DNA from 2 places in the Citrobacter braakii genome. Region 2 is predicted to be linked to the other one. Evidence: predicted binding sites of a transcription regulator. Region 2 holds the regulator's gene; the other holds the start of a gene.
What was found. Region 2 encodes Fur, which represses iron uptake genes when iron is present. Its sites were predicted from a motif close to ATAATAATGAGAACNACTATCAA; they were not measured.
Positions count from the first base shown of each region.

Region 1: sodA (superoxide dismutase [Mn]) is a predicted target of Fur. The motif match lies at 7,678-7,700, and genes of this name have one in related genera.

Region 1 covers NZ_CP045771.1:783,732-796,191, forward strand. Annotated here, with positions in the region: gene cpxA (envelope stress sensor histidine kinase CpxA) at 1-680, shown strand, start outside; gene GFC06_RS03565 (MFS transporter) at 721-1,971, opposite strand; gene GFC06_RS03570 (sugar phosphate isomerase/epimerase family protein) at 2,090-3,046, opposite strand; gene GFC06_RS03575 (GntR family transcriptional regulator) at 3,055-3,759, opposite strand; gene yiiM (6-hydroxyaminopurine reductase) at 4,002-4,676, opposite strand; gene GFC06_RS03585 (dihydrodipicolinate synthase family protein) at 4,829-5,725, shown strand; gene kdgT (2-keto-3-deoxygluconate transporter) at 5,767-6,750, opposite strand; gene sodA (superoxide dismutase [Mn]) at 6,986-7,606, opposite strand; gene GFC06_RS03600 (L-fucose/L-arabinose isomerase family protein) at 7,862-9,283, shown strand; gene rhaT (L-rhamnose/proton symporter RhaT) at 9,485-10,519, shown strand; gene rhaR (HTH-type transcriptional activator RhaR) at 10,516-11,364, opposite strand; gene rhaS (HTH-type transcriptional activator RhaS) at 11,470-12,318, opposite strand.
Region 2 covers NZ_CP045771.1:4,417,080-4,429,539, forward strand. Annotated here, with positions in the region: gene pgm (phosphoglucomutase (alpha-D-glucose-1,6-bisphosphate-dependent)) at 1-700, opposite strand, end outside; gene seqA (replication initiation negative regulator SeqA) at 725-1,267, opposite strand; gene ybfF (esterase) at 1,462-2,235, shown strand; gene ybfE (LexA regulated protein) at 2,364-2,651, shown strand; gene fldA (flavodoxin FldA) at 2,807-3,337, shown strand; gene GFC06_RS20910 (ryhB-regulated fur leader peptide) at 3,548-3,634, shown strand; gene fur (ferric iron uptake transcriptional regulator) at 3,627-4,073, shown strand; gene tcuR (tricarballylate utilization LysR family transcriptional regulator TcuR) at 4,202-5,128, shown strand; gene tcuA (FAD-dependent tricarballylate dehydrogenase TcuA) at 5,226-6,629, shown strand; gene tcuB (tricarballylate utilization 4Fe-4S protein TcuB) at 6,616-7,755, shown strand; gene tcuC (MFS transporter) at 7,809-9,104, shown strand; gene chiQ (ChiQ/YbfN family lipoprotein) at 9,156-9,488, opposite strand; gene chiP (chitoporin ChiP) at 9,538-10,944, opposite strand; gene GFC06_RS20950 (LacI family DNA-binding transcriptional regulator) at 11,581-12,460, shown strand, end outside.

The DNA of each region.
Region 1 (12,460 bases), 1.3 Mb from region 2:
TGGAGCGAATGATGACCTCGCAGCAACGCCTGCTGTCGGACATCTCCCACGAGTTGAGAACGCCGTTGACGCGTCTGCAGTTGGGCACCGCGCTGCTGCGCCGTCGTAGCGGTGAAAGCAAAGAGCTGGAGCGTATTGAAACAGAAGCACATCGACTGGACAGCATGATCAACGACCTGCTGGTGATGTCACGCAATCAGCAGAAAAACGCGCTGGTCAGTGAAACGGTGAAAGCCAATCAGCTGTGGGGCGAAGTGCTGGATAACGCCGCCTTTGAAGCCGAGCAGATGGGTAAATCACTCACGGTGAATTTCCCGCCGGGCCCGTGGCCGCTGTACGGCAACCCAAATGCGCTGGAAAGCGCGCTGGAAAACATTGTGCGCAACGCCCTGCGTTATTCACACACTCAGATTGAAGTTGGCTTCGCGGTGGATATCGATGGGATTACCATCACTGTCGACGACGATGGCCCGGGCGTTAGCCCTGAAGACCGAGAACAGATTTTCCGTCCGTTCTATCGTACCGATGAGGCGCGCGATCGCGAGTCTGGCGGAACAGGTCTGGGTCTGGCGATTGTTGAAACCGCAATCCAACAGCATCGTGGCTGGGTGAAAGCCGAAGACAGCCCGCTGGGTGGTTTACGGCTGGTAATTTGGTTGCCGCTGTATAAACGCGCTTAACAGGCTTCCCCGGTAACGTCGTACCGGGGAAGTTCTCACATTATGCTGCCACAGTCGCAGCCGCTAGCTTTTGCTTTTTAATCCGCTTCACCAGAATGGTCGAACAGATAAAGCCCATTAAGCTGAATGCAATCATCACGCTAAAGACATAGTTATAGCCCGTGATGCCGCTATTGGTATCCAGTAAATAGCCGTATAACGTATACGCAAACATGGCGGGCATATAACCGATGATACAGCCAAATGCCATCGCCGAACCGGCATATTCACGCGGGGTACCAATCTCATCCATTGGTGCAAAGAAAATGGCGCGCTGTGAGAAAATAATCGCCCCAAATCCTAGCGTCGCCGCCATACCGATATACACATTCATCGTTTGATGTGGCAACAGCATAAAAACAACCATAGCAGCAGCAGAGATCAGAAACGTCCACTTCAGGTAAACCGTAGGTGATTTAGCAACCTTATCCGCCAGCAGCCCACCAATCGGCCCTCCCACCATTTTCAATGCATACTGGTTGATGATGCCGTACGCGCCGACGAGCGCTACCGGCAGCATGTAGATATCTTTTAAGAATGGGATGAAGTAAGTCAGGCCACAGTACGCGGCGTAAACAAAGAAAATCCCTAAAGAAGCCAGCCAGACGTTAGGGCAGGACAACACATGTTTGATACCCTTTAAGACTTCCATGTTGGCACTGGTTTTCTCGCCGCCTTTCACTTTGTCATCATCGACAATAAAGTAAGTGAGAACGCCCGCAGCCAGCGTAATTAGCGTATAAAACAACAGACCCGCCTGCATCCCCGCTTTACCTTCACCAAACTGGACGAAAACAAACAGAGCGCCAGAAGCGACGATAACATCCACCACGCCACGTCCGGCTTCTAAAAAGCCAAACATGCGCCCTTGTTCTTCTTGCGTACCTAGCAGACGCACAGCTTTCAATAACACCGGCCAATAAACCACATCGGCAAAGAACGCCATTGCGGCAAAGCAAATAAGATAACCGGTAAATGACGGTAGCGTCGCCAAATATAAACCGCATAGTCCAACGCCGATCAGACCAAATGGTAATAATATTTTCTTGGAATAACGGTCTGCGATATAGAGCGACAGAAAAAGCCCGGTTGTCTGAACAATCGTATAAACGGTAAAACTTAAACCAATTTGCGTATTGGTTAAACCCCAGTCACTTTGCATTGGCACATAGAAAACGTCTTTCATACTTGAAAGTTTGAATATTGTGCCGCCGCCTAAAATTAAAAAACAGAGCCTTGCCCATTTATTCATGAACATAATTAAACCCTCATTGCTTGTTGAGAGAAATATTTAAATTAAATCATGCAGTTAATAAATTAAGAGAGTTATTTTCATAACCCTTTTCGCATTTAATAATATTTAAAGAAGTTTATTTATTACTTGTAAACTTGTCGCATAAATCACGGATATACTTTATTTGAGCAAGAGCATGTTCTTTTTCCTGCGCCAGTCGCGCATCAATCATGTTACTGTCGGGCAGCGGCGTATAGCTTGCATCGCGCCATGGGATCCAGGGATTCTCACCTTCATCATCAAAACGAAATGCCGGAGCATAATATTCAACTTCCTCTTCCAGACCAAAAGCATTTACTTGCGGTTTATCCTCACCTAAAAGTAATAATGCCTTAAGCATCTCTTCCATTGGTAAATCACCGTATCCTGAACGACAAGCCTCATGCCCCCAGCCTTTACCTTCTTTAATAATTTTTGCGTCTTTGATATGCACCTGAGTGATTAGAGGGGACATGACTTCTAACGCAGAAAGCGGCTGCTCATTGGCGTTAATCATGTTGCCAAAATCAAACAGAATAGAGAGATTCTTCATTCCACTATTATTAACCAGCGTCACCAGTTCATGGCCTTGCAGATCTTCATGCTGTTCGATAGTAAAGCTTAGTCCGCAATCGTCATACTGAGACAGCCACGCAATATCATTGGCAATCTTTGCCATGACATCGTTGAGATGTCCTTCATAGCGCGGGTAGAAACGTACTGAAGTTGCGCCAGTTGCCACAGCAATACGGATCGCATCCGTCAATGTCGCCTTGTCCGATGCGCTCGTTTCAATATGTACATCGAGGTTATATTTTTTTGCCTTTTCTTTAAAATCGTGCAACTGCCGATCGTTTAGTTTCTGCAGTGATTGGGACTCACCATCCTCAACATGTATTTTCACTCCCTTTAATTGTTGCTGATGCGCAATATCCAGAAGATCGCCCGGAAGGACTCTCTCATAGCGCATATTCAGATGAAAGGCATAAGCATGTAGGTACAGTGGTATATTTCTCGCACGTTCAGCGAGAAGTTCTTGGTTGCATTTTCCCATTATTTTTCTCATTCATCACGAATAACAAGTTCCACAGATTCAAGTCGCCAGTATTCAAAATCAACCTGAACCACTTTTTTATCTCGGGTAGCCCGATGTTTTTCTACTAAAATTCCATAAGTATTAGGCGCAACGCCCAACTCTTTGCAGGCCACTTCTGGCATATTGACCGGTTTAAAAATCATTTCTTTGATATTTAAAGCATGACCAAACGCATCTTCCCAGACGCTGGCAAAAGACTGATTGCCCAATTTGTTAATGAATCCTGGCGCAACATCAGCATCAATATAGGACTCATGGTAAAACACTTTATGCGAATCAAGACCACACCAACCGGTAACTAAATAGCGATCACCGGAGGAGAGAAAAACATCATCAACATGGTGCGGAACCGTCGCAATCGTTTCTTTGGTTAAATAACCCCAAAAAGGCTTGCGCCCCTGAGCACAGGCTTCAGCATTAAAGCTGGAAAGTGATTTGGGATTATAAATAAATCGCTTCGATGAAATAAACCAACCACTGCGGTTCTTTCGGAAGATACGCGCATCGATCTCAAGCTCAATCAGAACCTGACGTAAAGTCATGCGCTTCGCATCCAGCAACTCACATAACTCTCTCTCCGAAGGCAATTTAGAGCCCGCTGGCAAATTATTCTCGTTTAACCAGCTTTCAAAGCGCTCTCTAAGCACATCAACATTGTTTTTCTTTTTCATCTTGCTCATCTGGTTTAAACCAATTTAAAGCTAAGATATTTGAGTGCAGGAAATACTCAAGTTTTTTTTCAACACAGAGTTTCTTTTTGTGGGCCAGGTATCAAGAATGGACTGAAAACATGGCGTGACAGGCAGGTTTTTTTACCCGCTTTAGTATGCAGAGATTAGTATGCAGAGATAAGAACCACGAGAGAGGCAAATCAGGTGTTACCACCTGATTTAATTGCATGGCCAGAATGGCTTTATTTTCCCCACAAACGGCGGGAATTGTCTTCGATCTTGCAGCTTAAACGACGCTTTTGCATCGTTCTGGTCCAGCTTTTCGATAACCCGGCAGCCGAGAGTAAACGGTGATATTGTGAGTCATCAAACGGCATATGCCAGGCAATGGCAATCGCCTCCCGCACGCTGACGTCGCTGACGCGTGAAGCCAAGATCAAAGGCGCGTCCGCCGACACCTGGCCTGGAGCGATGACGCTACACAACCAGCCCGTCTTGCCTGCCTCCTGCATCTGGCTGGCCATATCGCTGATGCCAAAATGGAAATTCAACTTAAAGCACGGCGAGCGCGGCTGCGTGACCTGAATCAGCGCATCTCCCCACTGGAAAATGTCGCCAATAAATACATTCTCTTCCGTTAGCCCCTCAGTAGAGAGATTCTCGCCAAACGCGGGCGCGACAAAGCGCTCTGCCTGCTCCGGAAACTCTTGTCTCCAGTGCTGATAGTGTTCACGCGGATAGTGGCACAGCGCGCGATCCGGCCCACCGTGAATTTTCGTTTCCGCCTGTTCATCACCCGTCAGCCCCAGTTCGGTCAGCATCAGCTCGCCGTCAACCTGGACCTTAGCAATCGCGCTGGGACGGCTTCCCGTGTAGTCCCGAACCTTGCCTGTAAAAACATCGACCGGATATCGCATCTGTTCCCTCTCCCGATAAATTTCCCCCATTACACCACATTTATTTTACCCCAGTCGCTCAAAATGAGAGCACGGTTCACATGAAACTTAGGGACACATGCTATCAATGTAATCTGGTTTTGAAACATCATTTCAAATAAGGAGTCAACAACGTGACTGGTCAATCGCAATTTGCTGGCGTCTGGTGTCCTTCCATTACGCCAATGGATAATGACGGCAAGATCGATCTTAACGGTCTGAGCCAGCATCTCAAACGCCTTACCGAGGCCAAAATCGACGTGATTTTGCTGATGGGTAGCATCGGGGAATTTGCCTCCTTTACGCTCGAAGAAAAGCTGTTACTGATCCGCGAGGCCCGCGCTATGAGCTCGCTGAAGATGGTCGCCAACGTCTCATCCACCTGCCAGAATGATGTGCTGTTGATGGCGCAGGAAGCGTATCGCGCCGATTACGACGCCGTGATGATCCTGCCGCCTTACTACTATGGGCAAACGGCAAAACAGCTGCTGAGCTACTTCCGTCAGTTGGGGCAGAAGCTCAGCGGTAAATGGTTTGCCTATAACTTTCCGGCGCGCACTGGTTGCGATTTAACGCCCGAACTGGTTGCCACCCTCGCCGCCGAGTTCCCCAACTTCGCAGGCATTAAAGATACCGTCGACTGCCAGTCCCATACTCGCAGTATGATCCAGACCACCCGCGCCGTACGGGAGGATTTTGCCGTGTTGTCCGGCTATGACGAATACTACATTCCTAACCTGCTGGCAGGCGGCGCGGGGGTGATTTCAGGATTAAACAACGTCATGCCTGAACTGTTTGTCAGCGCACGGGAAGCATTTAAACAGGGCGACCTGACAGCACTTCGCGACATTCAGGACCAGATTGGCACCTACATGTCCATCTACGCCATCGGCGAAGATTTCGTCACCACCATCAAAACCGTGGTATCGCGTAAGTTTGGCTATTGCACCGGCGTGTCACGAAATGCCGGCGGAGAGTTGAACGAGGGTGAGTGTCGGACCATCGATGAGGTATTTGTCGTCAAAGCCTAAATCGTTAAGCCGGATGGAACAGACCATCCGGCAAAAGAGACTTACTTCACGGCGCTACGAATATCAATTTCCGCCGCCCTGGCTTTAACTCTTTTCGACCAGATGGAAGTGATAATCGGCACCAGAATGGAGGTCACAATCACCGACGTGGCGACAAGGGAAGTTGCTGCCGGCGCCATCGGTTTAAATGCCGGAACCATTTCAGCAATCAGCACTGGCGTAGCGACCGCCGCACCGGCTGAGCTGGAGGCCGCAATCCCCGCTGTGCCATCGCCGCCACCAATCAGTTTATCGGCGATAATCAATGGAATACCGGTAATGATAATTACCGCCACGCCCAGCAAAATACCCAGTACACCGGTCTGCGCAATCACGCTCAAATCAATGGTGTTACCAAGCGCGAAGGCAAAGAAAGGAATCAATGTCTGCACCGCTTTGCTGAAGAACTCCCGCAGCTCAGGGTCCAGATTCCCCAGCGCAAAGCCAATCAGGAACGGTAATACGGCCCCCACAAACACGTGTGGTTCAAACGAAGCGATCCCGGCGGTTCCCAGAATCACCATAGTCATCAGCGGGCCAGACTCCAGCGACATCAGGACAAACGCCCCGGCCTCTTCTTTGGTGCCGTACTGCTGCATAATCGAGGCATACAGCCCGCCGTTGGTCATATCCATGGCGGCCACCAGCGCCAGCGTAGACAACCCGGCGAAGAAACCAACTTCTACACCATGTTCCGGCAGAATACGTGAAGCAATCGCCGCGACCACCCACGCTACCAGGATCTTGGTTATGACCAGCGTGCCTGATTTACGCAGTACGGTACCGGTAGCGCTTAGCTTGATCGACGCCCCCATACAAAAGAACCAGACCGCCAGAATAGGCACCGTACCGGTGATCATACCGTTGGTAAAGGAGCCGAAGTATTTCCCGGCGCCGGGGGAAAAGGTGTGACACAACGCACCCAGAAAAAGCGGCACCAGCATCATGCCGCCTGGGATTTTCTCTATCGTTCGTTTGATCTGCATTTCCATCACCTGTAGACATAAAAATGGGGCAATTTTTATGGGCGATTGCATCTTGCTTATGAGATGCGCCCGTCTTGATGAAACGAAGATAGACATTCATAGAGACTATAAAAGTGATCCCACTCGCATAATAAAACCTTGTTTCAATTTAAGTGGATCATTGTTTTTATATTGATTTTGATCACAAAAAAACCCCCACAAGCATCGCTTGCAGGGGCTTACTAAAGCGTAGAACTTATTTTTTCGCTGCGAAACGCGCGGCAGCTTCGTCCCAGTTCACCACGTTCCAGAACTCTTTGATGTAGTCCGGGCGGCGGTTCTGGAATTTCAGGTAGTAAGCGTGTTCCCAAACATCCAGGCCCACGATCGGGAAGCCGGAAGCGCCAGAGATAGCTTCACCCATCAGCGGGGAATCCTGGTTAGCAGTGGAAACAACAGCCAGTTTGTCACCTTTCAGAACCAGCCACGCCCAGCCGGAACCAAAACGGGTTGCCGCAGCTTTTTCAAATTCAGCTTTGAAGTTGTCCACGGAGCCGAAGTCACGTTCGATAGCCGCTTTCAGGTCGCCCTGCAGCGTAGTACCGGTTTTCAGACCTTTCCAGAACAGGCTGTGGTTAGCGTGGCCGCCCGCGTTGTTACGCAGTACGGTTTTCTTGTCTGCTGGCAGTTGATCCAGTTTGGTGATCAGCTCTTCAACAGGCAGGCTCGCGAATTCAGGCAAGCTTTCCAGCGCAGCGTTAGCGTTGTTTACGTAAGCCTGGTGGTGTTTGGTATGGTGGATTTCCATCGTCTGCTTATCGAAGTGCGGTTCAAGGGCATCATAAGCGTACGGCAGGGATGGCAGTGTATAACTCATAATCATCTCCAGTATTGTCGGGCGGCCAGTGTTAACGCCGCGTAAGCAGTTGGGTCATTATAGTTAATTAAATGATATTGAAAATGATTATCAATGCCGTACTTTTTACATGGCTATTATGAGGTAAAAGTGTGAGCATCACTGGGAAAATCAGGCTGATCTTGCCAATCTGAGTAGAAAATAGGCAGCGACATGAAGGACATGGGAGATAAAGCACGACATAGTCTGAAAATTATCTCACAAGGAAATATTGCTATGTCTGTCAACATCGCCCTTTTTGGTATCGGCCTCGACACATACTGGCCCCAGTTTACAGGCCTGGAGTCACGTCTTCAGGGCTATCTGCAATCAATTGATGAGCGCCTGACGGCGCAACAAGCCAGCGTGATTAATGGCGGCCTGATTGATAACGTCGATAAAGCCGATGCCCTTATCAGACGGTTGCAGCAACAGCCGATCGATGCTGTCTGTCTTTACATCAGCACCTATGCGCTCAGCTCAACGGTGCTACCGCTTGTGCAGAGTATCAATAAACCGGTCATTATTCTGGCCCTGCAGCCAGAGCCAGGGCTGCCTTATTCAACAATCCGTCAAATTCCCGATCGGGGAGGCCGTACTGGAGAGTGGCTGGCGCACTGTCAGGCCTGCAGCGCCCCCGAACTGGCAAACGTGTTTAACCGTGCGAATATCCGCTTTCAGTTGATTGTTGGCGCATTACAGGGCGATGAGTATGTCTGGCAACAAACGGCGCAGTGGCTACAGGCACTTAACGCTCGTCAAATGCTGGCAAATTGTCAGGTCGGCGTCCTCGGGCACTATTATGACGGCATGGTAGACGTTTACAGCAATATGACGAACTTGTCCGCCAAAATGGGCGTACGCTTTAAGCCACTGGAAATGTGTGAGTTGGCGGAATATCGCGAGCAGGTCAGCGAGGCAGACCTCAACGCCAAACGACAGGAAATGCACCGTGTACTTCAGTTGGATGCGGCATGCGAACCTGCAGAGCTCAACCGCGCACTCACCACTGCCTGCGCCATGGATAAACTAATTGCCCAGAATAAACTCGGTGCACTAGCCTATTACTATGAAGGCCGTAACGGCAACGCTTACGAGAACATCATCACCTCAATCATTCTCGGCAACACGCTGCTTACCCACCGTGGTATTCCCGTAGCGGGAGAATATGAAATCAAAAATGTGCTGGCGATGAAAATTCAGCAACTTCTGGGGGCTGGCGGTTCATTCTCAGAACCATATGGCATTGAATTTAATGATGATGCTGTTTTGTGGGGACATGACGGTCCGGCACACCCGCTGATGGCGGATGGTCCGGTGAGTCTGGTGCCGCTGCCGGTTTATCATGGTAAACCCGGTAAAGGTGTATCTATCCAGATGACCGTAAAATCAGGTCCGGTGACCTTTCTTTCGGTAATTGAAGATGCCGAAAACGGGGTGCGTTTACAGTATGCCGAAGGTGAAGCTGTGCCAGGTGAAGTCCTGGATATTGGCAACACCAATAGCCGCTATCGCTTCCCGTTATCAGCTCGCGAGTTCACCACACAATGGTGCATGGGCGGCCCAGCTCATCATTGCAGCATTGGCCTGGGGCACCATGGCGAGGCACTGGAAAAACTCGCCTGGCTACTGGGTATTCAGGCAGTAAGAATTTGCTAATCCTCTATATTTCCGCCCTTCTCAAAAAAGAGGGGCGGGGCCGCATTTGTGATCAATATCCCTTTCATCCCCTGAATTTTGCCAGCATTACTGATCACACGGCAGCATGCTGAAGGTTAATCTATTGCTCACTCTTTAGACTTTTGAACATCAAAACGGGTGTTTTCATCCTGCCAAATCGATAATTCAAAAGGAAACAGAATGGGTAACGCAATTACGATGGGGATAATATGGCATCTAATCGGTGCCGCTAGTGCCGCTTGTTTCTATGCCCCTTTTAAAAAGGTACAACACTGGTCCTGGGAAACCATGTGGTCTATAGGTGGTTTTGTTTCATGGCTGATCCTTCCCTGGCTCGTCAGCGCGATCCTTCTGCCGGACTTCTGGGCCTATTACAGTTCATTCAGTGCGTCCACCCTGCTGCCGGTATTTTTATTCGGTGCCATGTGGGGGATTGGTAATATCAACTATGGCCTGACTATGCGCTATCTCGGTATGTCGATGGGGATCGGGATCGCTATCGGCATTACGCTAATTGTTGGTACCTTAATGACGCCAATCATTGCCGGTAAATTTGACGTGCTCATTGGCACACCAGGCGGACGTATGACCCTGCTCGGCGTGCTGGTCGCCCTGATCGGAGTGGCGATTGTCACCCGCGCCGGACAGTTAAAAGAGCGCAAGATGGGCATCAAGGCCGAAGAGTTCAATCTGAAAAAAGGTCTGATACTGGCGGTGATGTGCGGCTTTTTCTCCGCGGGGATGTCCTTTGCCATGGATGCGGCTAAACCAATGCACGAAGCCGCTGCAACACTCGGTATCGATCCGCTGTATGTCGCCCTGCCAAGCTACGTAGTCATCATGGGCGGTGGTGCGGTGATCAATCTGGGATACTGCTTCATTCGTCTGGCAAAAATGAAAAACCTGTCAGTAAAGGCCGATTTCTCTTTAGCAAAACCGCTGATTATCAGCAATATCCTGTTTTCTGCGCTTGCTGGCCTGATGTGGTATCTCCAGTTCTTCTTTTACGCCTGGGGCCATGCCAAAATTCCAGCACAGTATGACTACATGAGCTGGATGCTGCACATGAGCTTCTACGTCCTGTGCGGCGGTATCGTGGGCCTGATCATGAAAGAGTGGAGCAATGCAGGGAGACGTCCGGTCAGCGTGCTAAGTCTTGGCTGCGTAGTGATCATTGTCGCAGCAAACATTGTTGGTCTGGGAATGGCCAGCTAATCATGTTGGGTACTGAGATGACGCCACTGGCTCGGCGTCATCCCGGTTTCGCGCGTGAATACCACCGAAAAGTAGTTACTATCCTCAAAGCCGCAGCGCATGGAAATCTCACTAATCATCAACCGACTATGCTTGAGCAGATACTGTGCATGGCACACCCGCACCTGGCGCTGATACTGGTTGATAGTCATCCCGGTCTGGCTACGGAACTGCTGGCGCAAAACGCGTTCGCTGCACCGTTCACGCTCGCAAAACGTATCCAGTTCGAACGCATGCTCATGGCTACCGGCTAACGCGGTGATCAGTTTATCCAGCAGCGTTTCACTTGACGTCGCCGGGAGCGTATCCGTGGCATAACGATGACGTTTAAGGTGAGTTACCAGTTGACCAAACAGCAGCTCAGCCATGGTAAAGGCCTGCGCATCGCGCTGATTACTTTCATGCTCAAGCTGGCTTATAACCTGTCTGGCCTGGGTCATGCCAACGCTGCCAAGTCGCCAGTGCGGCTGCCTTGGCGTACCGTCAAATCCGGGGATCGCCCCTTGCCAGTCAACATTCAGCGTTAACCGCTCCGGGCAGTAGATGATATTTTGCAACACAAGGTCGTTAACGGAGGTGTAGGAGTGTTTATCTTCGGCGCGAATGTAAAACAGATCGCCGCGGGTTATCCGGTACGGACGATCGTAAAGGACATGCAGACCATTGCCGCGCCAGACCAGAACCAGCTCGCAAAACTCGTGGGTATGCTCAGCAAAGACATCCTGCGGATAACGATCGGCCACGGCGACAGCCTGCTGCTCATGCGCAAAAAAGTCTGATTTCAAAAGAACCAGATGATTCGCCATCACATCACCTCAACCTGTACGCTTGCCGGATGCGCTGCGCTTATCCGGCATGAAAGGGTATGATTATCAGCAAACGGACGGTAAAAAACGTTGATAGCTTTCGCGTTACTGAAGGCTGCTTCCCGCTATAAGGTCACGCCCCTGACGAATATCGCGTGGCGACCACTCGAACTCACGGCGAAAAAGCGTCGAAAAGTGGTTACTGTCACCGAAACCGCAGAGATAAGCGATATCAGTCACGCTGTCATCACTGTGGCGGAGCAGATGCCTGGCTTTAATCAGTCGCAGACGGTTAAGGTAGCGCTGCGGCGTCAATCCTGTTTGCTGTTTAAGCTGGCGATGCAGAGTGCGTAAAGAGAGCGAAAACTTCTCGGCCAGCGCCTCCCAACACACCTCTTCGGCAAAGTTATCCTCCAGCCATGCCATCAAAAGGTTAAGCCGCGCATCGTTATCGGTCGCCGCTTCCATCAGGCTGCTTTTACGCAGCAGTACCAGCAACTGCATAAACAGGATCTCGCGATTTGCCGCCGTGGGCGTATCCATCTCCTCGCCGAGCGTCTCCATCTGCCCCACCAGGTGACGAACCTGCTGCAGTACGCCCTGGTTTACGCGCCAGTGGGAGGGATACTGCCCATTTTGTTCCTGAGGCAAAAGCTGATTCAGCCCGGCCAGAAATTGAAACGCATCCGGAGAGCGATACAACACATTGGTCAGACACAGATTGTCAGTATGTTCATATAAATGCCTGTCATGATCGCGGACGAAACACACCGTACCACCGCTGATGGTGTAAGGCTGTCCGTTGAACACATGGATCCCCGTTCCATGTTCGACCACCACAATTTCATGAAAATCATGATGATGTTCAGGAAACGCGGGCTGAGGAAGCCGCGGTTCAATAGCCACTGGCGCTTTACCTGTCGGAAAAAAATCCACGCAATGCAGTACGGTCATGACGGCTCCCCCTGATTAACGAATATGGCTGAATAGTAATTAAGGGTTCCTACCCTCACCTTAATTTTTTGACGCCAAAGTGCGTAAACACGGTTAATTCTTTAAGAAATGGCGGGAAAGATCGGGAAATGCGGAAGGCGTC
Region 2 (12,460 bases):
CGACGCCCAGCGTCAGGCCCGCTTTCTGGATCGCCGCCATGTCGACGATGTCGGCCAGTCCTTCAACAAACGGCTGAACCAGGTCCTGCTCTTTTACATGACCAGATGCCAGCGCAGCATCCAGCGACATACGCTTCACGCCTTGCAGGCCGTCAGCCAGCAGAGCGTTAGCCCTGTCTTCCACCACTTTGGTGACGTTAGTATCTGCCGGACCACCGTTTGGCGGGTTGTATTTAATGCCACCATCTTCCGGCGGGTTGTGGGATGGCGTGATCACAATGCCGTCAGCCAGCGGGCCGCCTTTTTTGTTGTGGACCAGGATAGCATTCGACACGGCAGGGGTTGGCGTAAAGCCGTTATTTTCCTGCACGATGACGTCCACGCCGTTCGCTGCCAGCACTTCCAGTACAGAGATAAAAGCCGGTTCAGACAGCGCGTGGGTATCCTTGCCCACGTAGCACGGGCCAGTGATCCCGTTTTTCGCACGTTCTTCAGCAATCGCCTGAGCGATAGCCAGAATATGCGGCTCGTTAAAACTATGACGACCTGCACTGCCGCGATGTCCGGACGTACCGAACTTGACGGCGTGCTCAGCGTTCCCTGCCGTTGGTTTCAGTACATAGTACTGTGCCGTCAGTTGGGCGACGTTAATCAAATCACTCTGTTGCGCAGGTTGACCTGCACGGTTGTGGATTGCCATTGCCTGGTCCTTCTAATGCAAGGATTAAATTGTTCCGCAAACCTTTTCAATCAATTCCGCAGGGAATTGCATTGACTGCATGATGTGCTCAACCATGCTGCATTTACGGCCGGTATTGGTATTGGTGATCACCCAGTACGGCGTGCCTGGCACGTGTTTTGGTTTAGTTTGATTACCATTTTTCAGCAGCGTCTGTTCATCTGCTGCAAAATAAACGCGCGTACGACCATGCAACGATTCCGTTGCTTCGGCGAACGCGTTTTGATCCAGTGAATAGAGTGTAGACAGCACCAGCATAAAGCGATTTACTGCTTTCTTCTGCTCCGCATATTCGTCGGACAGCAGCAGTTCACGCATCGCGCGCACTTTATCTTTTACGGGGTTAACCGGCTTCGCTTCCACGACAGCTTGCACAGCGCGGACTTCTTTTACTACCGGAGTGACAGGCTGTGATGCGGCGGAAAACTTCAACATACGCCGTAAAATGTCGGATGCGCTCTCGCCGATATGCTTGGTGTGGCTGGCAATATAGCTATAGAGTTCATCATCAACTTCAATCGTTTTCATCTTAATCCAGTGCAGTGTTTAGCTGAATACAAGTTGTTGGGGTCAACACGCGTAGTGTAAAGGCAAATCCCAACAGCGGATAGCGTCAAGCCTGGTGGCTGGCAAAACTCAGAGTAACCGTAGTTGTTGCAGCCATGTGGCAGAATGGTCAACATGATACCCTAACCCGTGAGTGTGAAAAAAAGAACTTTGCCATGAAATTGAATATCCGAGCGCAATCTGCGCAAAACCTGCACAATAATTCTCCCATCGTCCTGGTGCACGGCCTGTTTGGCAGTCTGGATAACCTGGGGATCCTGGCGCGCGATCTGGTGGCCGATCACGATATCATCCAGGTTGATATGCGAAATCATGGCCTCTCCCCGCGTTCACCTGTGATGAATTATCCGGCCATGGCGCAAGACCTGCTGGATACGCTGGACGATCAACAGATCGAAAAAGCGATCTTTATTGGTCACTCAATGGGGGGTAAAGCCGTCATGGCGTTAACCGCGCTGGCCCCGGAACGTGTCGAACGGTTGGTAGCCATCGACATTGCCCCCGTTGACTATCATGTTCGCCGTCACGATGAGATTTTTGCTGCCATTAACGCAGTAACTGACGCGCAGTCCTCTTCGCGTCAGCAGGCGGCGAGCGTCATGCGCCAGCATCTGCAAGAGGAAGGCGTGATCCAGTTTCTGCTCAAATCCTTCGTGGACGGCGAATGGCGCTTTAATGTTCCCGTGCTGTGGGAGCAATATCCTCATATTGTCGGCTGGGAGACCATCCCGGCGTGGGAACACCCGGCGCTGTTTATCCCCGGTGGCAACTCACCTTATGTTACCGAAGCGTATCGCGAACAATTGCTGGCGCAATTCCCGCAGGCTCGGGCGCACGTTATTGCAGGCGCGGGCCATTGGGTGCATGCGGAAAAACCGGAGGCGGTACTGCGCGCCATCCGTCGTTATCTGAGCGAACAGGCTAACTGATTAAAAACTCAGCGTCTGCGCGTGATTACGCGCGTGGGCGTTGGCGTGTCTCCCCTGCTGATGTATTATGGCGGGCTATCCATCCGGGCAGACGCCTGGCTGATTGTTTCCCCGAAGTCACCAAGATCATGGCCAAAGAACAAACGGACCGTACGACATTAGATCTGTTCGCGCAGGAGCGTCGCCCGGGACGACCCAAAACTAATCCGCTCTCGCGTGATGAACAGTTACGTATTAACAAACGTAATCAGCTTAAACGCGATAAAGTTCGCGGGCTTAAGCGTGTCGAACTGAAACTGAACGCTGATGCTGTTGACGCTCTGAACGAGCTGGCCGAGGCGCGCAACATGAGTCGCAGTGAACTCATCGAAGAGATGCTGATGAACCAACTCAGCGCATTGCGCGGTCAGGCTTAGTCTGAATTTCTGCTCTAAATCATAAATCGTGTAGCACAGAGTGCAGTCCTGCGTGTTTGCTGTTTCCGCATGCCTGACTGTTCTGCTATGATTGCCCTTATCCGTGGGCAATGCGCCACCACCATTTCAATAAGTTTCAAGAGGTTATTTTACTCATGGCAATCACTGGCATCTTTTTCGGCAGCGACACCGGTAACACCGAAAACATCGCAAAAATGATTCAAAAACAGCTTGGTAAAGACGTTGCCGATGTACATGACATTGCAAAAAGCAGCAAAGAAGACCTCGAAGGGTATGACATTTTGCTGCTCGGCATTCCAACCTGGTACTACGGTGAAGCGCAGTGTGACTGGGACGATTTCTTCCCTACCCTCGAAGACATTGATTTTAACGGCAAACTGGTTGCATTGTTCGGCTGCGGCGACCAGGAAGATTACGCAGAATATTTCTGCGATGCGTTGGGTACAATTCGCGACATCATCGAACCACGCGGCGCAACCATCGTTGGTCACTGGCCAACGGCGGGTTATCACTTTGAAGCGTCCAAAGGCCTGGCGGACGACGACCACTTTGTGGGTCTGGCCATTGATGAAGATCGCCAGCCTGAATTGACCGCCGAACGCGTAGAAAAATGGGTTAAGCAGATCTCTGAGGAGCTGCACCTCGACGAAATCATCAATGCCTGATTTTGTGTGGCGCAGATTTCCATCTGCGCCACATCAATAGATAAAACCAATCAAAATAATTGCTACAAATTTGTAACTTTTTCGTCTGACCCTGTACAATGCCCGGATGCCAATCGGGTATTGCACAGTGTGTTTGTCGGCGATACCACGTTTTGATTAACAATATATGCCAGAGACTTGCAGTTTTCATTTAGCCATGGCAGTTCTATAATGAATCGCATTATCTCAAGTGCAATTTCTGTCACTTCTGTTAATGAAGTGAATCGTTTAGCTACAGGACAGATTCCGCATGACTGACAACAATACCGCATTAAAGAAGGCTGGCCTGAAAGTAACGCTTCCTCGTTTAAAAATTCTGGAAGTTCTTCAGGAACCGGATAACCATCACGTCAGTGCGGAAGACTTATACAAACGTCTGATCGATATGGGTGAAGAAATTGGTCTGGCGACCGTGTATCGCGTGCTGAACCAGTTTGATGATGCCGGTATCGTGACCCGCCATAATTTTGAAGGTGGTAAATCCGTCTTCGAACTGACTCAACAGCATCATCACGATCACCTCATCTGCCTCGACTGCGGCAAAGTGGTCGAGTTCAGCGATGATTCCATCGAGGCGCGCCAGCGTGAGATTGCGGCTAAACATGGTATTCGTTTAACCAACCATAGCCTCTATCTTTACGGTCACTGCGCCGAAGGCGATTGCCGCGAAGATGAGCATGCTCACGACGGTAAATAATGTGATGCTTTCTGAAAAGCCAACCATTCGGTTGGCTTTTTTTATGGGCGTTATCACCCCTTTTCCCCTTCCCTCCACTCCTGTGTTGCTTTAATGTAAAATCTATAGTCCCTTCCCGGAGAGTCGAAATGGAACTTCGCCAGCTACGCTATTTTGTTCGCATTGTAGAAACCGGCAGCATGGGTAGCGCGGCGCTCGATCTCAATATTGGGGTTTCGGCACTCAGCCAGCAAATGTCCCGCCTGGAAAACGAACTCGCTATTCGCCTGCTGCAGCGCACCTCGCGTGGCGTTACGCCCACCAGCGCCGGACTGGCTTTTTACTCCCAGGCGCAGCTGGCGCTCCGCCACGCAGACGATGCAATCCTCGCCGCGCGAGAGTCCCGGCTTTCCGGGCACGTCAGCGTCGGTATGGCCCCCAGTACCGCTTCCGTTCTCGGCATGCCTTTTATTAACGCCATGCGGGAAAGCTATAGTGATGTCCGCCTGCATGTGGTGGAAAGCCTCTCTGGCAACCTGGAACGGATGATTAATACCCGCCAGATTGATCTGGCCGTGGTATTTCAAAAAGAAAAGCTCCTGCGCTGGAGCGCCAGACCGATTCTCGAAGAGCGCCTGTTTTTGATTGGGACTCATGCCTTACTGGCCGATATTGCCGATGAAAATATTGCGCCAGCCCAGTTGGCAAGTATCCCATTGATAATGCCCAGCCCAGGCCACGGTCTGCGCGGCAGGCTGGAAGCAATTTGTCAGGAACACGCACTGCGCATTGAGATCTCCACAGAAATTGATGGTCTGGCGCTGCTAATGCGCGCCGTTCGCAGTGGAATCGGCGCTACTCTCCAGCCCGGCGCGGCGATTTCCCATCTCGATAAAGAGACGCTAAGAGTGATCGGCGTCCATAATCCAATACTGAGTCGCCCCAACTTTCTGGTCAGCCTTTCTGATGATGAGCTCACCCCCGCGGGCCTCGCCGCCCGCGTGGTGCTAACGAAAGTGATGCATCAACTGGTGGAAGCAGGAAGCTGGCCAGGCGCCATCCTTTACAATAACTAAAGCCCTCTTTAGCACTTCGTCATAGCGCCCGCACAAGCTGCACGTATACATTTCAATTACAAATTTAACAATTAGTTAAATGGTAATGGAGTATACGATGGTTGATGTTCTGGTGATTGGCGGTGGCAATGCCGCGTTATGTGCTGCCCTAACCGCCCGGGAGCAAGGAGCTTCGGTACTCCTGCTCGAAGCGGCTCCACGGGAATGGCGCGGGGGAAATTCTCAACACACACGTAATCTGCGCTGTATGCATGACGCGCCGCAGGATGTGCTGGTGGAAAGCTATCCTGAAGAGGAGTTCTGGCAGGATTTGCGGCGCGTCACCGAGGGAAATACTAACGAAGCCCTGGCGCGTCTGGTGATCCGCACCTCTTCACAATGCCGCGACTGGATGCGCCAACACGGCGTTAATTTTCAACCTCCTCTCTCCGGTGCTTTACACGTAGCGCGAACCAACGCCTTTTTTATGGGGGGCGGGAAAGCCCTCGTGAATGCCTATTATCGCAGCGCAGAAAAGTTAGGCGTGCAAATCCGCTATAACACACCAGTGCAGGCGCTTGAACTGCATAATGGTGAGTTTGTGGCAGCGCTGGCAGGCGAAGAGCGCATAACCGCTAAGTCCTGCGTGCTTGCCGCTGGCGGATTTGAGTCAAACCGCGAATGGCTGCGCGAAGCCTGGGGAGAGAACGCCCGCGGCGAGTGGCCTGCGGATAACTTCCTGATTCGCGGCACGCGCTTTAATCAGGGCGTACTGCTTAAATTTATGATGGATGCCGGGGCGGACATCATCGGCGAACCCTCCCAGTCACACTGCGTAGCCATTGATGCCAGAGCGCCATTATATGACGGCGGGATTTGCACCCGCGTGGACTGCGTTTCACTCGGCATAGTAGTCAACCGTGACGCAGAACGTTTTTATGATGAAGGCGAAGATTTCTGGCCCAAACGCTACGCCATCTGGGGACGCCTGGTCGCCCAACAGCCAGGGCAGATTGGCTATTCCATTATCGACAGTAAAGCCATCGGCCACTTTATGCCACCGGTATTCCCCGGCGCACAGGCGAATACGCTGGCGGAGTTGGCGCATCAGTTGGGGCTGGATACCGAACGCTTTACCCACACCGTGACGGCGTACAACAACGCCTGCCAGCCAGGTCAGTTCGACCATACCATCCTGGACAACTGCGCGACGAAGAAGTTAACCCCCGCGAAAACACACTGGGCGCGACCGCTGGACCAGCCACCTTACTACGGCTATGCCCTGCGGCCAGGAATCACCTTCACCTATCTTGGGTTAAAAGTGAACGAACGCGCTGCCGTACACTTTGCCGGGCAGCCAAGCCGCAACCTGTTCGTCGCCGGAGAGATGATGGCGGGCAACGTGTTGGGCAAGGGTTACACCGCTGGCGTGGGCATGTCGATCGGGACAACCTTTGGCCGCATTGCCGGAAAAGAAGCCGCGCTGGCAGCACGTAAGGAGGCACGTCATGAAGCAGCTTGAGAAACTGATCATCGAAGCACAAATTATCACCGAGCCGGAAGCAGAAGTTGAACGTGTGATGCAGGTCTGTAACGCCTGCCGCTATTGTGAAGGTTTTTGCGCCGTGTTCCCGGCAATGACTCAGCGCCTGGAATTCGGTAAAGCGGATATCAATTATCTGGCTAACTTGTGCCATAACTGCGGCGCCTGCCTGCACGCGTGTCAGTATGCCCCACCTCATGAATTTGCCATCAACGTACCGAAGGCGATGGCGGAAGTGCGGCTCGAAACCTATCAGCACTACGCGCAACCCGCCGCCTTTGGCGCGCTTTATCGTCGCGCAGGCATCACCGTGACGCTGGCACTGGTTTTCGGTCTGATCCTGTTTTTACTCCTCGCCATGAGTTTAAAGGGCTCGTTATTCCATCCTCCGCTGGCCGGGGATTTTTATCAGATTTTCCCGCATAACCTGCTCGCATGGATGTTTGGTTCGGTATTTATTCTGGCGATAGGTCTGCTGATGGCGGGCGTTCTGCGCTTCTGGCGCAAAATCTCTCCGGGTGTACCGCGTTCCGCCGAAATTGCTGAAGCCTCACACAATGCGCTGACGCTGAAGTATCTCGATGGTGGGCATGGCAAAGGTTGTAACGAAGCAGATGATGCCTTCACCCTGATGCGCCGCCGTTTCCATCACTTCACCTTCTACGGTTTTATGCTCTGCTTTGCCGCCACCGTGGTGGCAACGGGCTATCACTACTTTGCAGGTATAGAAGCGCCCTATCCGTTCTTCAGCGTTCCGGTAATGCTAGGCACGTTGGGCGGCATTGGACTGGTTGTCGGCCCGGCTGGCTTGCTATGGCTCAATTTTAAGCGCTCACCGCTGCATGGCGACGCACGGCAAAAACCGATGGATCGCGGTTTTATTTTGCTGCTGCTCCTGACCAGTCTGACCGGTTTAGCGCTGCTGGCGGGAAGAGACACGTCCTGGATGGCTATTTTGCTCGCCATTCACCTCGGCGTGGTCATGGCGCTCTTTCTGACCATTCCTTATGGAAAATTTGCCCACGGATTTTACCGCTGCGCAGCCTTACTCAAGTGGGCGATTGAGAAACGGCGCGGCAAACAGGCGGGGGTCGCAGGCGACTAACCCGCAAACTCTTACCTCTATAAATATTATGATAAGACAGTGGAGCAAACCCAATGACACAACAACCATCGCGCGCCGGAACTTTCGGCGCAATACTGCGGGTAACCAGCGGTAATTTCCTCGAACAGTTTGACTTTTTTCTGTTCGGTTTTTACGCCACCTATATCGCAAAGACCTTCTTTCCTGCAGAGAGTGAATTTGCCGGGCTAATGTTAACTTTCGCCGTGTTTGGTTCAGGTTTCTTAATGCGGCCTGTTGGCGCAATAGTGCTGGGTGCTTACATCGACAGAATTGGTCGCCGTAAAGGACTGATGGTGACGCTGGCGATTATGGGCTGCGGAACCCTGCTGATTGCCCTGGTACCTGGTTATCACAGTATTGGTCTGCTGGCCCCTGTCCTGGTATTACTCGGCCGATTATTACAGGGCTTTTCTGCAGGGGTGGAGCTGGGCGGCGTCTCGGTTTATCTTTCTGAAATCGCCACCCCTGGCAATAAAGGCTTCTACACCAGCTGGCAGTCCGCCAGTCAACAGGTCGCCATTGTGGTGGCGGCTCTGATTGGTTACGGCCTGAACGCCACCCTGGGACACGATGAGATCTCTGAATGGGGCTGGCGTATTCCATTCTTTATTGGTTGCATGATTATTCCTTTGATCTTCGTGCTCCGCCGCTCGCTTCAGGAAACAGACGCCTTTTTACAACGTACGCACCGTCCCGACACCAGGGAAATTTTTACTACCATCATCAAAAACTGGCGTCTCATCGCTGCGGGTACGCTGCTGGTGGCGATGACCACAACGACGTTCTACTTTATTACCGTCTACACACCGACCTACGGTAGGGCTGTACTTCACCTGAGCGCTCGCGACAGCCTGATCGTCACCATGCTGGTCGGTATTTCTAATTTTATCTGGCTGCCGATTGGCGGGGCGATTTCTGACCGAATTGGTCGTCGTCCGGTGTTGATGGGGATTACCATCCTTGCACTGATCACCACCTGGCCGGTTATGCACTGGCTCACCGCCGCGCCAGATTTCACGCGCATGACGCTGGTCCTGCTTTGGTTCTCGTTCTTTTTTGGTATGTACAACGGGGCAATGGTCGCCGCACTCACCGAGGTGATGCCTGTCTATGTGCGTACGGTGGGCTTTTCACTGGCATTCAGTCTTGCCACGGCGATTTTTGGCGGCCTTACGCCAGTCATCTCCACAGCGCTGGTCCAGCTAACCGGGGATAAAAGCTCACCGGGGTGGTGGCTGATGTGTGCGGCACTTTGCGGGCTCGCCGCCACGGCAATGCTGTTTGTCCGGCTGAGTCGGAGTTATCAACCGGTGGAATATAAACCCTGAAATGCAAACGGGCGGAAAACTCTCCGCCCGTTGTCTGTTTCATTTTTCGATTTACTGCGCAGTATTCTTGCTACGAATTTCCTGCCAGACCTTGTCGCAATCAGCATTAACGGACTGACCATTACCCGTGCGTGTGGCCTGGATGCATTGCTGATAATCCAGTACGCGTACGCTTTCTTCATTGGCAAACTGCTGATGCTGCTTTTCTTTCTTCAGCACATTCAACACGCTTTGGCAGGCTTCGATTTTCTCCGGCGATCCTTGCGCGGTAGTAATGCACGCGCTGTAGGCTTCTTTCAGACGGCTGTCTTCTTTTGGTGCCGGGGATTGCGCGCAAGCCACCAGCCCGGATGCCATAACAGCGATGAGTATCAGTTTTTTCATAGCACTTTCCTCAACGATGCGGCAGGCGCCCGGCCTGCCGCTGTTGGCATTAGAAGATGGTGAACGGAGCAATAACGATGAATTTCACGTCGCGCTCATCCTGGAAGATGTTGCCGTAACCACCGCCCCAGCTCGGAATGTCTGAATGGTTGTCGTACTGGGTGAAGTGCAGTTTAAACATGGTGCCCTTCGCACGCCCCTCTTGCAGGGTATAGACCGCATCCAGGCTGTAAGAAGATTCTTCGATAGTCCGGTTTTTGTCGTAGTACGCATCCGGATTGATCTGCCAGGTTGATGGCTTGGCATCCCATGCGTAAACGTAGGACGCGCCCACTGCCCAGCCCGGCAAATTCCAGTTCTTCAGGTCATACATTGCGCCGAAGAAGACAGCCTTTTCGCCGTTGGCGTTGAAGTCGGAACGGTTATCCCACCAGATATCCAGGCGACCGTTTGATGAGGCGTAGGTCGGGGTCATACGCTGCAGGAAGTACCCCTGCTGCCCGTCCGCTTTAACCCAGGTCCCTTCCAGACGCAGGTCAACCACTTCCGCCACTTTGTAGCCAAAGGTCAGCGCCTGCAGCCAGGCCGTACCGTCATAAATGTCGTTCACGGTGCGATCATCAACTTTGTCGCGCGCGCCGTAGAACTGGTAGCTGGTGGTAAACGGGTTACCGCCTAAATCGAATTTATAGCTGGCTTTTGCGAAGTACTGATCGACGTAGCCTTCAGACTGACCAAATGCGGCTTCCAGCAACAGGTTATTTTTGAAGTCATATTTCGCGCCGATTGAGTGCAGATAATCTACGCTGGTCTTTTTATCAGCCTGATAGAATTTATCGACTTCAGTGTGCCATGGTGCTTTATATTCGTTGGCCCACATATAGGAGAAGCTCAGTGCACCAGCATCACCATAGTCGAAGTTGGCTCCGGCTTCAGCACCCTGATAGGTACCTGGCATAAAGCTCCAGTGCGGAGCCAACAGAGTCTGTCCGGTTGGTTGAATGTAACCAGCGCGCGCCCAGGTTGGGCCGAATTTAAATTTGGCTGCTGCTTTATAAAGGCTAATTCCGCTCTTATCGCCGGAGTAATCTTCATCATAGCCTTTATTTTTTGACGAGAATGCAATTTCGTTTGGATGGCCGCTTTCGCTACTTTCGTTCATTTCAATAGCGGTAAATGCTGCGATATCAATACCAAACATATCAGCCGCATAACCGGACTGGAAGTCGAGGTTAGCGTTCCAGGTGGAGTGAGAAAGGTTGGTTTTGTATTTGTCGTGATCGGTCACATCTTTACGGTCACGCTCACGCTGCCAGTAATAGATGCCGCCGGTTAAGGTTGAGTCATCAATAAATCCTTCGGCGTGTACCTGGGGAGCGACAACGAAACCCGACATTGCTGTGATACCGGCGATAGCCAGCGCCAGCGTACTACGTTTGCCACTAAACGTACGCATATGTTAATCCTCTTTGACGTATAACCCTTCGTTTTTCAAGCTGCATCGGTGTTGGCTTTACTCGGCCTTTGGCCTCGCCCCATCGGGGACAGCGCACGCGCTGCGTCTCCGCCTTGATGCAACTCGAAATCCATTGGGTATAAAATGCTGCCGACAAAAGCGGACAGCGAAAAAACAAAAATTAAAAAAGTAGCGCTGAGAAAACCTCAGTGACTACAATGAATAGACTATTTTTCGCGACGCGAATTATCAATCTCTTTCTGTAACGAGTATGTAATAGTATGAGCAACCGCACATATTTTCTTGTTTTCTGTTACATTTTGCTTTGGGAGTAAAAAAAGTCAAAAAAACAAGAAAAAACACTTTATATACATATAGATATCTTCAATTTTATTATTATATATATAATTCCACCCCTAATAATTGTCTTTGCATTCGCAAAACAAATTAATTCTCGAGCGTCATTAATTCGCTCTGCAAACAGAACGTTTGAACTCCTGAATTCAATCTCCGTCGTTGATGTGATCGTCCTCGGATTTTCCACACAAATACACTCAATTTATAAGGTTTTTATTGACAGCTACCGGGTGTCCCATTATTCAAAGATGCAGGTTATACGTATAAGTTGATAAATAAATGACAAAACGCATCACGCAGAAAGACGTTGCGGCCCTGGCTGGCGTTTCACAGGCAGTGGTATCCGTGGTACTCACCAAAGGAAATCACACCTATCCACAGGAGACAGTGAGCCGGGTTGAGCAAGCGGCTAATCAGCTGGGATATATACCGAACCGTTTTGCACAAGCGCTGAAAACCAATAAAACCATGTCGATCGCCTGCATCGTGCCGGATATCGCCAACCCTTTTTATGCCTCACTCGTCCGTGGCGTTCAGTCGGTGACGGATAGGTATCACTACGATGCGATCGTGGCCAGCACCGATGGATTACGGGAAAGAGAGCTGCATTTTTTGCGCTGGTCAGCGCAGGGGCGGGTCGACGCCGTGGTGGGGACATTTTTTAACGTCGGGATGAAAGATTTTGCCCCGTATCTTCAGGCAGGGATCCCGATTGCACGTATTGAAGCCAGAATGAAAAAAAACGGCCCGCTACCGCTGCATAATGTTTATATCGACAACGCCGCTGCCGCGCGCAGCGCCGTCGAATATCTGCTGGCACAGGGGCACCGAAATATCACGATGATCGCCAGCGCTGGCGGTCCTGAGCCTGCCAGAGTGGAAGGATATCGCCAGGCGATGACCCAGGCCGGCCGCCTTCCGCGCATCAAAATTCTGCCAGGTTTTAACGAACAGAGCGGCTATCAGATCGCGATGCAGCTGATTAATGACGGTACGCTCCCGGATGCGATTTTCGCCGCCAACGATTTAATGGCTATCGGCGTGATGCGTGCCGCAAGGGAGAAAGGCATCACTATCCCGGAGCAGCTTGCGGTGATGGGGTTCGATGATATTCCCGCCGCCGGGCTGGTAACCCCTTCCCTGACCACTATCGCCCAGT